2 regions of the Blastococcus sp. SYSU D00669 genome follow, and region 1 is predicted to be linked to the other one. Evidence: predicted binding sites of a transcription regulator. Region 1 holds the regulator's gene; the other holds the start of a gene.
What was found. Region 1 encodes LexA, which represses DNA repair genes until DNA is damaged. Its sites were predicted from a motif close to TCGAACANNTGTTCGA; they were not measured.

Region 1 (6,127 bases):
CGCCGGGCCACCGACGCCGAGCACCGGGCCCTCGCCTCCGCCGTCCGGCTGCGCATCCTGCGGCTGTGCCGCGCCGAGGCGCTCACCAACAAGGAGATCGCCGAGCGCCTGGGCCGCAACCCGGCGACGGTGCTGCACCACGTGCGCACGCTGGTCGACACCGGCTTCCTCGCCGCGGAGCCCGTCCGCCGGGGCACCCGCGGCTCGCGGGAGGTGCCCTACCGGGCCACGGGCAAGAGCTGGCTGATGGACGTCGACGACCGGCCGCCCCCGGCGCACGACCCGATCCTCGCCGCCTTCCTCGAGGAGGTGGCCGAGGTGGGGGAGCAGCGGCTGCAGAGCAGCCGCCTCGGCCTGCGCCTGTCCGCCGAGGACCTCGCGCAGTTCCGCCGCCGGCTGCACGCCCTGCTCGACGAGTACGCCCGCCGGCCGGTCGACCCGGAGGGCGAGAAGTGGTCGCTGTACCTCGGGATGCACCCGGAGGCGTGATGCGTTGTACCCGGCGATGACATCTCCCGCACGAACTCAGGTGCCAGCGTCGGACCCCCGTGTCACGCTGGAACCGATGACGACCGCTTCCGAACTCCCCCTCGTCGACGAGCCGGACGACAGCGCCGGCTCCTACGCCCTCGAGGAGCGCAGCGCGCTCCGCCGCGTGGCCGGGCTGTCGACCGAGCTCACCGACGTCACCGAGGTCGAGTACCGCCGGCTGCGCCTCGAGCGCGTCGTGCTGGTCGGGGTCTGGACCGAGGGGACGGCGGCCGACGCCGACCGCTCCCTCGCCGAACTGGCCGCCCTGGCCGAGACCGCCGGCTCCCAGGTGCTCGAGGCGGTCAGCCAGCGCCGCACCACCCCCGACGCCGGCACCTACGTCGGCTCGGGCAAGGCCACCGAGATCCGCGACATCGTCGCGGCCACCGGCGCCGACACCGTGATCTGCGACGGCGAGCTGACCCCCGGCCAGCTCAACGCCCTGGAGAAGATCCTCAAGGTCAAGGTGGTCGACCGGACCGCGCTGATCCTGGACATCTTCGCCCAGCACGCCACGAGCCGGGAGGGCAAGGCCCAGGTCGAGCTCGCCCAGATGCAGTACATGCTGCCGCGGCTGCGCGGCTGGGGTGAGTCGATGTCCCGGCAGGCCGGTGGCCGGGTCGCCGGCGGTGGCGGCATCGGTACCCGCGGTCCCGGTGAGACCAAGATCGAGACCGACCGGCGGCGGATCCGCGCGCGGATGAGCAAGCTGCGCCGCGAGATCGCCGGCATGTCGACCGCGCGCGCCACGCAGCGGGCCAACCGGGGCCGCAACGCCGTCCCCAGCGTCGCCATCGCCGGCTACACCAACGCCGGCAAGTCCAGCCTGCTCAACCGGCTGACCGGCGCCGGGGTGCTGGTCGAGAACGCGCTGTTCGCCACCCTCGACCCGACGGTCCGCCGGGCCGAGACCGCCGACGGCCGTGAGTACACGCTGACCGACACCGTCGGCTTCGTCCGCTACCTCCCGCACCAGCTCGTCGACGCCTTCCGCTCGACGCTGGAGGAGGTCGCGGCCGCCGACCTGCTCGTGCACGTGGTCGACGGCTCCGACCCCGACCCGCTCGGCCAGATCAACGCCGTGCACACGGTGCTGTCGGAGATCGACGCCTCCGCGGTGCCGGAGCTCATCGTGGTGAACAAGGTCGACGCGATGACCGAGGACGACGTCCTGGCCCTGCGCCAGGCGCTGCCCGGGGCCGTGTGGGTCTCCGCCCGGACCGGGGTGGGCATCGACCGGCTCCGCGACGAGATCACGGGGCGGCTGCCGCACCCGGACGTCGACGTCGAGGTGCTGGTGCCCTACGGCCGCGGCGACCTCGTGGCCCGGGTGCACCGCGACGGCGAGGTCCTGTCCGAACAGCACGAGGCCGGCGGCACGCGGCTGACCGCACGGGTCGACGGCGCCCTCGCCGCCGTCCTCGAGGAGTTCGCGGCGCCGATCGCCTGAGCGGCACGCGGCACCCGTACGGGTCGATGCAGGTCACGAACGGATCACGGCCCGGTACCGTGAGGCCGTGACGAGCGGCGCGGTGCGGCGGAGGCCCGGGGACGTGTACGCCCCCGGCTCCCCGCCGCAGCCCGTCTCGGTCGGCCGGCCGCCGTGGTGGCTGCTCGGCGTCGCCGCCGTCGCGACGACGGCGGTGACCGTCGACCTGCTCAGCCGCGGCTGGCTGGAGTGGATGGACCTGCGGGTCTCCGAGGTCGTCAGCTCCTGGGGGCTGCGCGACTCCGCCGCCTACTGGCCGGTCTGGGCGGTGACGCAGCTCGGCGGCCGCGGCTTCATCCTGCTCATGCTGGCCGCCCTGGTCGGCTACACGTGCTGGACGCGGCGCACGCTGCTGCCGCTGCTGCGCGTGCTGGTCGCGCTCTTCCTGCTCACCGCGGTCGTCTACAGCTTCAAGTACGGCACCGGCCGGACCGCGCCGGCCTACCCGGGCTCGTTCTTCCACCGGGACGGCGAGTCGTACCCGTCCGGCCACGTGGCCAACGCCGTCCTCATGTGGGGCGTCGCCCGGTGGCAGGCCGTGGAGTTCGGCCTGCCGGCGCCCGTCCAGCGCGCGCTGCGGTGGCTCTCGGTCCTCGGACCGGTCGCCACCGCCGTGGCGATGGTGTCCCTGGACTTCCACTGGGTCACCGACGCCGTCGTCGGGGCGGCCGTGGGGATCCTGCTGCTGGGCGTGGTGCATGCACTCGACGCGACGATTCTGTCACGCTGGGTTCGTGCCCGAGACGGCCGGCCTGCGTAGTGGCGTGTCCGCGCGCCCGCTGACCGCCGGCGCGCTCGCCGGCGCGCTCGTGCTCGTCGCCGCCGTCCCGGCCGTGGCCGCCCCCGCCGAGACGCCGCAGGCGGCCACCGACACCGCCGCACCGCAGACGCTGTGCCAGGTCACCGACCCCCGGCTGGCCGAGCTCTCGGGCCTGGTGGTCGTGGGCGACCGCATGGTGGCCCTCAACGACGGCGGCGAGCAGCTCTCCGTCGTCGTCCTCGACACCGCCTGCGCGGTGGTGGAGGTCCGGACGGGTGCGGTGGACCCCTACGACCCCGAGGACCTCGCGGTCGGCGCCGACGGCACCGTCTGGGTGGCCGACATCGGCGACAACCGGCTGGAGCGGCCCACCGTGGCCCTGCTGGCGCTGCGCCCGGACGGGACCACCGGCGTGTACCGGCTGACCTATCCCGACGGGCCGCACGACGCCGAGTCGCTGCTGCTGGCCCCGGACGGGACGCCGTACCTGGTCACCAAGGAGGTGCTCGGCGCCAGCGGGCTCTACCGGCCCACCGGGCCGCCGGCCGACGGCGGGACCGTGGCGCTGGAGCGGGTGGGCACCGTGACCTTCACGCTGACCGGCACCGCGGGCGGCCCGGTCGGTCGCGCCGGTCAGCTCATGGCGACCGGGGGAGCGGTGTCGCGGGACGGCCGGCTGCTGGCGCTGCGCACCTACACCGACGCCTACGTCTGGCCGCTGAGCGGGTCGGACGTGCCCGGCGCGCTGGCCGGGGAGCCGGTGCGCGTGCCGCTGCCGCCCGCGCCGCAGGGCGAGGCGATCAGCTTCAGCGCGGACGACCGCCAGCTCGTCGTCGCCGGTGAGGGCCTGCCGGGGGACGTGACCGTCGTGCCGACCACGGCCCAGCTCGAGCCGGTGGCCGCCGCGGCGTCGGCGGCGGTCACGGGTGACCCCGCCGGGGGGCCGCCCACGTTCACGGCCGCTCTGGTCGCCGCCGCGGTCGCCACGGTGGTGGTCGGCGTGGGCAGCCTGTTCCGGCGACTCCGGCGGAGCGGGGTCTAGCCCCGCCCCGCCGAGCGGTCAGACCCGGCGCAGGACGGTGACGACCCGGCCGAGGATCGTCGCGTCGTCACCCGGGATGGGCTCGTACGCCGGGTTGTGCGGCAGCAGCCACACGTGCCCGTCGCGGCGCTTGTAGGTCTTCACCGTGGCCTCGCCGTCGATCATGGCCGCGACGATCTCGCCGTTCTCGGCCGTGGGCTGCTGGCGCACGACGACCCAGTCGCCGTCGCAGATCGCGGCCTCGACCATGGAGTCACCGGCGACCTTGAGCATGAAGAGCGTGCCGTCGCCGACGAGCTCGCGCGGCAGCGGGAAGACGTCCTCCACGGCCTGCTCGGCGAGCACCGGGCCACCGGCGGCGATCCGGCCGACCAGGGGGACGTAGGTGGGCGCCGGCACGGCGGTGTCGTCGCTGCCGGTGGCCGCCGCGGCCGGCAGGGACTGCTCGCCGGGCAGCCGCACGTCGAGGGCGCGGGGACGGTTGGGGTCGCGGCGCAGCCAGCCCTTCTTCTGCAGCACCGAGAGCTGGTGCGCCACCGAGGAGGCCGACGACAGCCCGACCGCCTCGCCGATCTCGCGCACCGAGGGCGGGTAGCCGCGCCGCTCGACGGAGTCGCGGATGACCTCCAGGACGCGGCGCTGCCGCTGGGTGAGCCCGTCGCCGGCCTCGCCGCGGTCGGGGAAGGCGCGCACGGCCGCGGTCCGCTCCTCCGTCGCGGTCCCGGTCGCCCCGGCCGGCTCGCCGGCGCGCGCGGCGCGGCGCCGGGTGCCCGTGCCGCCGTCGCCGGGTACCCGGCGTCCGCCCGACGTCCCCCTCGTGCTCGCCACGTCTCCTCCTCGCCCGCCGGGCCGGTGCAGCCGTCCCGCGCGTCCGTCGTCGTCGGTAGCAGACGGTAGCGCTGTCGACGCGAACTATCAAACACACGTTCGAAGGCAGGCCGTGTCGGGTCGCTTCTCTCGGCGACCTCCGGTAGACATCGCACAGACGTTCGATTCGAACGCCTGTTCGAGAACGTCGGGGATCCGCAACAGCCGGGAGGAGTGGCCGTGGGAAGCGTGCAGCAGGCCGTGCTGGAGTTCGACGAGTCGGTGCAGGCGCCCTGGCGCCCGTCGCTGCGCTCCGTCGCCTGCCCGCCCGAGGGCGTGCGGTCGGCCAGGTCGCCGCAGTCCGCGCCGCGCGCCGGGGCCGGGAGGGCGCCGGCCGCGACCCCGCCGGCCCCCCGGCCCCGCCGGCCCGCGCCCGGCGGGCGGGTGCCCGCCACAGGTCCGGCCGCCCCGGCGCGGCCCGTGCGGGGCGGTGGCTGCACCGCTCCCCGGCGGGGCGCCGCGACGCGCCCGGAACCGGTCCCGCTGCGGTTGACCCGGCGCGCCCGGCGGATCGCGGTCGCGCTGGCCCTGGGTGCCGGGGTGGCGGTGGGCGCCTGGCTGGGTCCGCTGGTCACCGGCGGCGGTGAGGACGGGCTGCAGCTGGTGGGCGAGAGCCGGGTCGTGGTCCAGCCGGGGGACACTCTGTGGTCCATCGCCGGCGCGGTGGCCGGCGACGAGGACGTCCGCGCCGTCGTCGACGCCCTGCAGCGGGTCAACCACCTCGACGGCACCGAGCTGGTGCCGGGGCAGGTCCTCGAGCTGCCGTGAGCGCCGACCGGCCGGGCGCCGCCTCCGAGCCGAGCGGGTACCGCAAGGACACCGACAAGATCGAGGGGCCGACTTCGTCAACCCTCAGTACCCGTGGCTTCACGCTGTGTACTGGCTGCAGCGCATACGGTCGTCGCGTGCCAGGCGCCATCGAGAGTCGTGCAGCGGTGTTCACCAGTTCGCCCCAGGCCGTCGAGGCCTACTCGGCGGGCGAGTGGCTGCCCGGTTCGCTGCTCGGCTGGCGCCACGACGCCGAGGGCGGGTGCCAGGTGTGGGTCCGGCTCGCCGTGGGCGACGTCGAGGAGTCGGTGTGGACCGACCTCGACTGCCTGCGCCTGCCGGAGCGCCACCTGACCGTGGCGCCCGCGCCGGCCGCGGACGCGGTCGCGACCGTCACCGAGGCCGTCGTGGAGGACCTGGCCGCGACGCGCAGCATGCGCCTGACCGACGTCTCCGCCACCGGCCCCGCCCGTCGCGGGCGTCCCGCGGCGCCGGGCGCCGCGCGCGCCGGCACCGTCTCGGACCTGGCCGCCACGCGCGGGTTCCCGGCGGTCCGGGACGACGCCGCCAGCCGGGCGAGCCACCCCGCCGGCCGGCGCCGTCGCGCCGACTCGCGCGTCGTGGGTGAGACGGCCGAGTTCCCGGCGGTCGGCGTGGCCGTGCCCAGCGG
Region 2 (6,127 bases), on a different contig from region 1:
GGTGCGGCCAGGTCCAGCCCCAGCGGCAGCGAGCGGCGCAGCTCGGGGTCGTCGGCGGCGAGCGTGCGCACGAGGTCGAGCGCCGACTCCGCGGCCGCCCAGCGGGTCACGGAGTGCACGCCGATGGTCAGGTGGCCGCTGATCGCGCCCAGTGCCTCGGCGGAGTGGAGGTAGCCGCGGGGCAGGTACAGGGCGTCGCCCGGCCGCAGCACGGTGTCGACGACGGGCTCGCGCTCCGCGGCCGCGGCGACGGCGGCCGAGCGGTCCTGCCAGGGCTGGGTGCGCAGCGGGTCGGGGAGCACCGGCTCGTGGATGCGCCAGTGCTTCTCGCCGGCGAACTGCAGCACGAAGACGTCGTGGACGTCGTAGTGCGGGCTGAACCCGCGCGAGGACGGCGGCGTGACGTAGGCGTTGACCTGCGTGGGGTGGCCGAGGTCGGCGGCCAGCTGGTCGGCGAACTCGATCAGCGGCGGCCACAGCCGGTGCAGGCCCTGCAGGACGACGGTGCTGCCCTCGGCGAACAGCCGCAGCACCGCGTCGGACGTGACCTGGTCGGCCACCTCGGCGCCGGCGCCGCCGGAGCCGGTGAACCGCTTGGGGTCGACGACGGCGCCGTCCTTGGCGATCCGGAGGAACGGGGTGCGCAACCCGCGGCGGGTGAGCAGCTCGTCGACCGCGTCGAGGGTCAGCAGGTCGGCGAAGGACTCACCGGTCTCCTCGGCGCGGGCCAGCAGCGGCCGGCGGGCCCAGTGGTCGCGGGCGAAGTCCTCGGGATCGGTGTGCGTGCACCGCCACAGGGCCGGGCGGGACGACGGTCCCGTCCGGCCCTGCGTGGTGAGGTCCTCGCTCACGCGCCGCCGTCGGCCCCGCCGTCAGCGCCGCCGTCGGCCCCGCCGTCGGCACCGCCGTCCGCGCCGCCGTCGGCACCGCCGTCGGCACCGCCGTCGGCACCGCCGTCGGCACCGCCGTCCGCGCCGCCGTCAGCCCCGCCGTCAGCCCCGCCGTCGGCCCCGCCGTCGGCCCCGCCGTCAGCCCCGCCGTCGGCCCCGCCGTCGTGCACCCCGGGGGTGCCGGAGGCACCGCCGTCGGCCGGGCCCTCCGTGCTGGTCATGTCGTCGTCGTCGAGCGCCACTGGCTCCTCCGCTCCTGACTCGGGGCGACCTCGGGTGGGCACCCCTCCGGCGCCCTTCCTACCGCAGTCGATCACGGCGCACACCTGAAAGGTCGTGCACCACGGAACGCCCCGCGCGCGCCGTCCGGGCGGTGCTCCGGTTGCCCGCTACGCTGCCCGGGTATCGAACACGTGTTCGAGCTGGGAGGAGGGGCCGTCATGCCGTCGCCGGGCCGCGCCGAGGGGTGCACCGTCCTGCACGTCGACATGGACGCCTTCTTCGCCAGCGTCGAGGTGCGGCGGCACCCGGAGCTCGCCGGCACGCCGGTGATCGTCGGGGGTGCGGGCAACCGGGGGGTGGTCACCTCGGCCACCTACGAGGCGCGGCGCTTCGGCGTGCACGCCGCCATGCCCACGGCCCGGGCGCTGCGGCTGTGCCCGACGGCCACCGTCCTCCCCGGCGACATGACCCTCTACGCCGAGGTGTCGCGGTCGGTCATGGCGCTGTTCCGGTCGATCACCCCGCTGGTCGAACCGCTCTCGCTGGACGAGGCCTTCCTCGACGTCGCCGGCGCCGGCCGGCGGCTGGGCGACGCGGCCGAGATCGGCGAGTACACCCGCGCCCGCGTCTACGACGAGCAGGGGATCACCTGCTCGGTCGGGGTGGCGCCCACGAAGTTCGTGGCCAAGCTGGCCTCCACCTCCGCCAAGCCCGACGGGCTGCTCGTCGTCCGCCCGGCCGAGGTCATGGACTTCCTGCACCCGCTGCCGGTCGGCGCGCTGTGGGGCGTGGGCCCGAAGACCGAGGAGCAGCTGCTGCGGCTCGGGCTGCGCACCGTCGGCGACCTCGCGCACGTGCCGGCGCGCACCCTGCAGCGGGCGGTCGGCGCGGCGGCCGGGTCGCACCTGCACGAGCTGGCGTGGGGCCGCGACCCCCGCCGCGTCGTCCCCGACGAGCCGGAGCGCTCCACCGGGGCGGAGGAGACCTTCGCCACCGACGTCGACGACCCCGCGGTGATCCACCGGGAGCTGCTGCGGCTGGCCGAGCGCACCGCCGGGCGGCTGCGCTCGCACGGGGCGCTGGCCCGCACGGTGAGCATCAAGGTGCGCTTCGCCGACTTCGCCACGATCACCCGCAGCCGCACCCTCGCCGTCCCGACCGACGTCGGGCAGGAGCTCTACGACACCGCGCGCGCCCTCTTCGACGCCCTCGGCCTGGACCGCGCGCGCATCCGGCTGGTGGGGGTGCGCGCGGAGCGGCTGGTCGACGCCGACTCCGCACCGCGGCAGCTCGAGCTCGGGGCCCGCGAGCACGGCCGGCGCGAGGCCGAGCTGGCCGCCGACCGGGCCGCCCGCCGGTTCGGGGCCGGGGCGGTGCGCCCCGCCACGCTGCTGCACCGCGACCGGTGGGCCCGCGGGGAGGGGGAGGGCGGCCTCGCCGCGAGCCGGGTGATCCCGCGTCCCGAGCGGGCCCGGCGCGGGACGGCGGCCGCCGACCAGGGCCCCCCGGCCGCTCCGGCGACGGCCGGGGGGCACCCGGGGGAGTGATCTCCGCAGGAACCCGGCGGGTCGCCGCAGACTCGCCTTTCGCACCCTGCGATCGGCTCGTATCCTCGATGTCACGCCGGCCGGACGTGCCGGCGGTCTTGGCTTGGGCCCACTGGAGGTCGACGTGCCGCTCTCCGAGCACGAACAGAGATTGCTGGAGCAGATCGAGCGCGCCCTCGTCGACGACGATCCGAAGTTCGCCTCCTCGGTCCGCAGCGGTGACCGCCGCGTCAAGGCGCGCCGCAAGCTGCAGCTGGGTGCGCTGCTGGTGCTCGTCGGCCTGGCCGGCCTGATCGGCGGCGCCGTCGCCGGTTCGGTGTGGCTGGGGGTCGCCGGCTTCCTCGTGATGTTCGGCGGTGCCGCGCTCGGCGTCCTCAACTACAAGTCCGCCACCGGTGCCGTCGAGGCCGGCGCTCCGGGTGCCGCGGGTCCGCGCGGTGCGACCGGCCGCAAGGGCCGTCCGCGCAAGCAGCCGTTGAAGAACCGCCTCGAGGAGCGCTTCCGCCGCCGCTACGACCAGTAGCCGCCCGACGCCGACCGGCCGCCGTCCCCTCCGGGACGGCGGCCGTTCGCATCTCCCGGGGGGCGCTCTCCCGCGGCGTGTGGTCGCCATCTCCACGGTGTGCGGCGCGGGTCGCGACCACGCCGCGCGGGTCGCCGCCGCTGATCCCGGCGGGCGGCCTCAGGCGGGGCGGGGGCGGCGGCGGAGCAGCGCGGTGAGCCGGCGGCCCAGCGTCTCGACCGCCCGGCGCCCGGCACCGGACATCAGCGAGGCCGGCCACAGCAGGGCCAGCAGCCGGGCCCGGCGCGGCGTCGCCCGCACCAGCCCCCGCCGGGCGGTGCGCAGCGCGGCGGCCAGCCCGGGATCGGCCGCCGCACCCGGCCGCGCGTAGCTCGCCGCCTCCTCGGCCAGCGCCAGCCGGCGCAGCGCGTCGACGGCGGCGGCCTCGTCGGCGGAGTCCGGCCGGCGCACCGCGGCCCCTGCTCCGGCGGTCCCGGTGACCACCGCGGCCAGCTGCCGGGCGGTCTGCCGCGGGGTGCGCGCGGCGTGCAGGCCCACCCCGAGGTCGCGCGCGGAGGCGGCCAGCTCGTCCCACAGCGCGGCGGCGCTGCCGTCGGCCAGCCGCCGGCGCCGCTGCACGCCCCGCGCGAGCGCCGGACCGGCCAGCAGCGCGAGGACCAGCACCGCCCCGCCCGCACCGAGGAGGACCGGGCGCAGCCACGGCGCCGTCTGCTCCTGCGGCAGGTCGAGCGGCACGAACTGGTCGTCGCGGTCGATCTCGACGGTGGCACCGGCGGTGGCCGAGGCGGTGGGCGCCGAGGGCTCGGCGGCCGGCTCGCCCTCCTCGGGGGCGTCACCGCGCGGTGCCCACGGCAGCTCGACCCGGCGCTCGGTGGCGATCGGCGTCGGGTCGAACGGCACCCAGCCCAGGTCGGCGAAGTAGACCTCGACCCAGGCGTGCGCGTCGTCGCTGGTGATCAGCCGCGTCCCGTCGGGCTGCTGGTCGCCCGGCGTGTAGCCCAGCGCCACGCGGGCGGGCACGCCGGCCGCGCGGACCATGACCGCCATCGCGCCGGCGTACTGCTCGCAGTAGCCGCGCCGCAGCCGCAGGAAGTCGGCGAGGTCGTCACCGGTCGTCCCGGGCGCGGTCGACAGGCTGTAGACGAAGCCGTTGGCCCGGTCGGTCAGGAACGAGTGGATCGCCCGCACCCGCGCGTAGGGCGTCGCCGCGTCGGCGGTCAGCTCCCGGACCAGGTCCACCACCGTCGGGTCGAGCTGCGGCAGCTCGGTGTAGCGCGCCTGGAGCGTCGAGGAGCCGGCCAGCGCCGGGGAGGACTCCAGCGCCTCCACGCCCGGCTGCGGCTGGGCGGCGCGCACGTCGTAGGTCAGGCCGGCGGTGGTCACGTCGCGGCCGAAGACCGTGCCGGTGGTGGGGTCGAAGCGCCAGTCGTCGTCGCCGTCGCCGGTGACGTCGACCTCCTGCGGCGAGGTGAGCACCGGCAGGAAGCGGTCGGTGTGCCCGAGCGCGGTGATCGTCGCCGAGACCGGCCGGCTCTGCTCGCGGTCGGGCACCGGGGCCAGCTGGTCGTCGTCGGCGATGGAGGTCTCGCCGTCGAGGTTGGACAGCGTCCAGCCGTCCTGCCCGTCGTAGAAGTCCAGCGACACCGCACGCAGGTAGCCGGGGTCGTCGACGGTGGCGTCGACCCGCAGCAGGTCGATCGCCTCGGGCAGGGTCAGCTGCCCCTGCATCGCGGCGACCGGGTCGAGCGAGGTGCCGGTGGCGCTGCTGTCCCCGGCGCCGCCGCCCAGCCCGGTGGTGAAGGAGTTCTCGGCGAGGGTCGGCACCACGGCGCCGAGCACCAGCCCCGCCACCAGGGCGAGCACCCCGGTGCGCAGGGCCAGCAGCGTGCCGGTGCCCAGCGGCGCCCGGCGGCCCGAGCGGCCGCCGCGGGCCAGCCGCCGGCTCTGGTCGGCCCACAGCAGCAACGCCAGCCCGGCGGCCGGGGCGGCGACGGCGGTGAGCCCGATCCCGCCGGTGATCGTGGCCACCGGCACGCAGTAGAGGACCAGCAGCCCGAGGCCGGCCAGCGCCGGCTGCCGCCCGGCGACGGCGACCAGGTCGACCGCGATCGCCACCAGGCCGACCAGGACGACGGTCAGCGCCAGCAGGCCGCGCAGCGGCAGCGCCGGGGTGGCCTGCTCGCGCAGCTCGGCCGAGCCGTCGGCGAGCACCCGCAGCAGGTCGGCGACGGCGGCCGGCGTGGGGACGACGCCGAACAGGGCCTGCGCCGGCGCGTAGAGCGAGACGAGCAGGCAGACGATGAGGGCGATCTGGCCGATCGGCACCAGCGGCACGGCCAGCGCACCGAGGCGCGGCGGCACCGGCCGGTCGCCCGAGACCCTGGCCCACAGCGCCGGTCCCGCGCTGCGCAGCAGCAGCCCGCCGGCGAGGACGACGACGACGGTGGCCAGCACCGGGCCGAACCAGGCCCGGCCGGCGAACACCGGCGTGAGCGCGAAGGCGCCGAGCAGCGTCGCGGCGGCCGCGGCCACCGCCGAGGTGACGTCCCGCCGGTTCACGCCGGCACCCCCACGCCGCCGACCACCGGGAGGGCGCCGGCGTCGGGCCCGGTCAGCTCCGCCCAGACCTGCTCGACCGCGACGTCGGCCCGGGCGATCGCGACCCGCCAGCCGGCGGCGCGCAGCAGCGTGGCGGCGTCGTCGCGCTGCTGGTCGAGCTCGGCCCGCGCGGTGGCCGCGGGGGAGCGACGGCCCCGCACCAGCCCGGCGTCGGCCCAGCTGCCGATGTCGGCGAGGACGGCGAAGTCGGTGGTCGGCCCCGAGCGCGCGCGGACCAGGTCGGCGACGTCGTCGGACCCCACCGCGCCGAGCAGGCAGACCACCGGGCCGTCACCGGCGGCCCGGGCCAGCTGCTCCACCCCGGTGGCCAGGCCCGAGACCTTCGA

Region 2: the regulator LexA is predicted to act here: its motif matches at 1,296-1,311, upstream of dinB (DNA polymerase IV).

What each region holds. Positions count from the first base shown of each region.
Region 1 covers NZ_JBJGZV010000063.1:4,512-10,638, reverse strand. The annotation lists gene ACI8AF_RS26325 (ArsR/SmtB family transcription factor) at 1-489, shown strand, start outside; gene hflX (GTPase HflX) at 566-1,981, shown strand; gene ACI8AF_RS26315 (phosphatase PAP2 family protein) at 2,049-2,780, shown strand; gene ACI8AF_RS26310 (hypothetical protein) at 2,755-3,822, shown strand; gene lexA (transcriptional repressor LexA) at 3,841-4,650, opposite strand; gene ACI8AF_RS26300 (LysM peptidoglycan-binding domain-containing protein) at 4,870-5,457, shown strand; gene ACI8AF_RS26295 (hypothetical protein) at 5,595-6,127, shown strand, end outside.
Region 2 covers NZ_JBJGZV010000009.1:63,281-69,407, reverse strand. The annotation lists gene ACI8AF_RS08665 (cupin domain-containing protein) at 1-851, opposite strand, end outside; gene ACI8AF_RS08660 (BatC protein) at 848-1,132, opposite strand; gene dinB (DNA polymerase IV) at 1,331-2,659, shown strand; gene ACI8AF_RS08650 (DUF3040 domain-containing protein) at 2,784-3,182, shown strand; gene ACI8AF_RS08645 (transglutaminase family protein) at 3,342-5,741, opposite strand; gene ACI8AF_RS08640 (DUF58 domain-containing protein) at 5,738-6,127, opposite strand, start outside.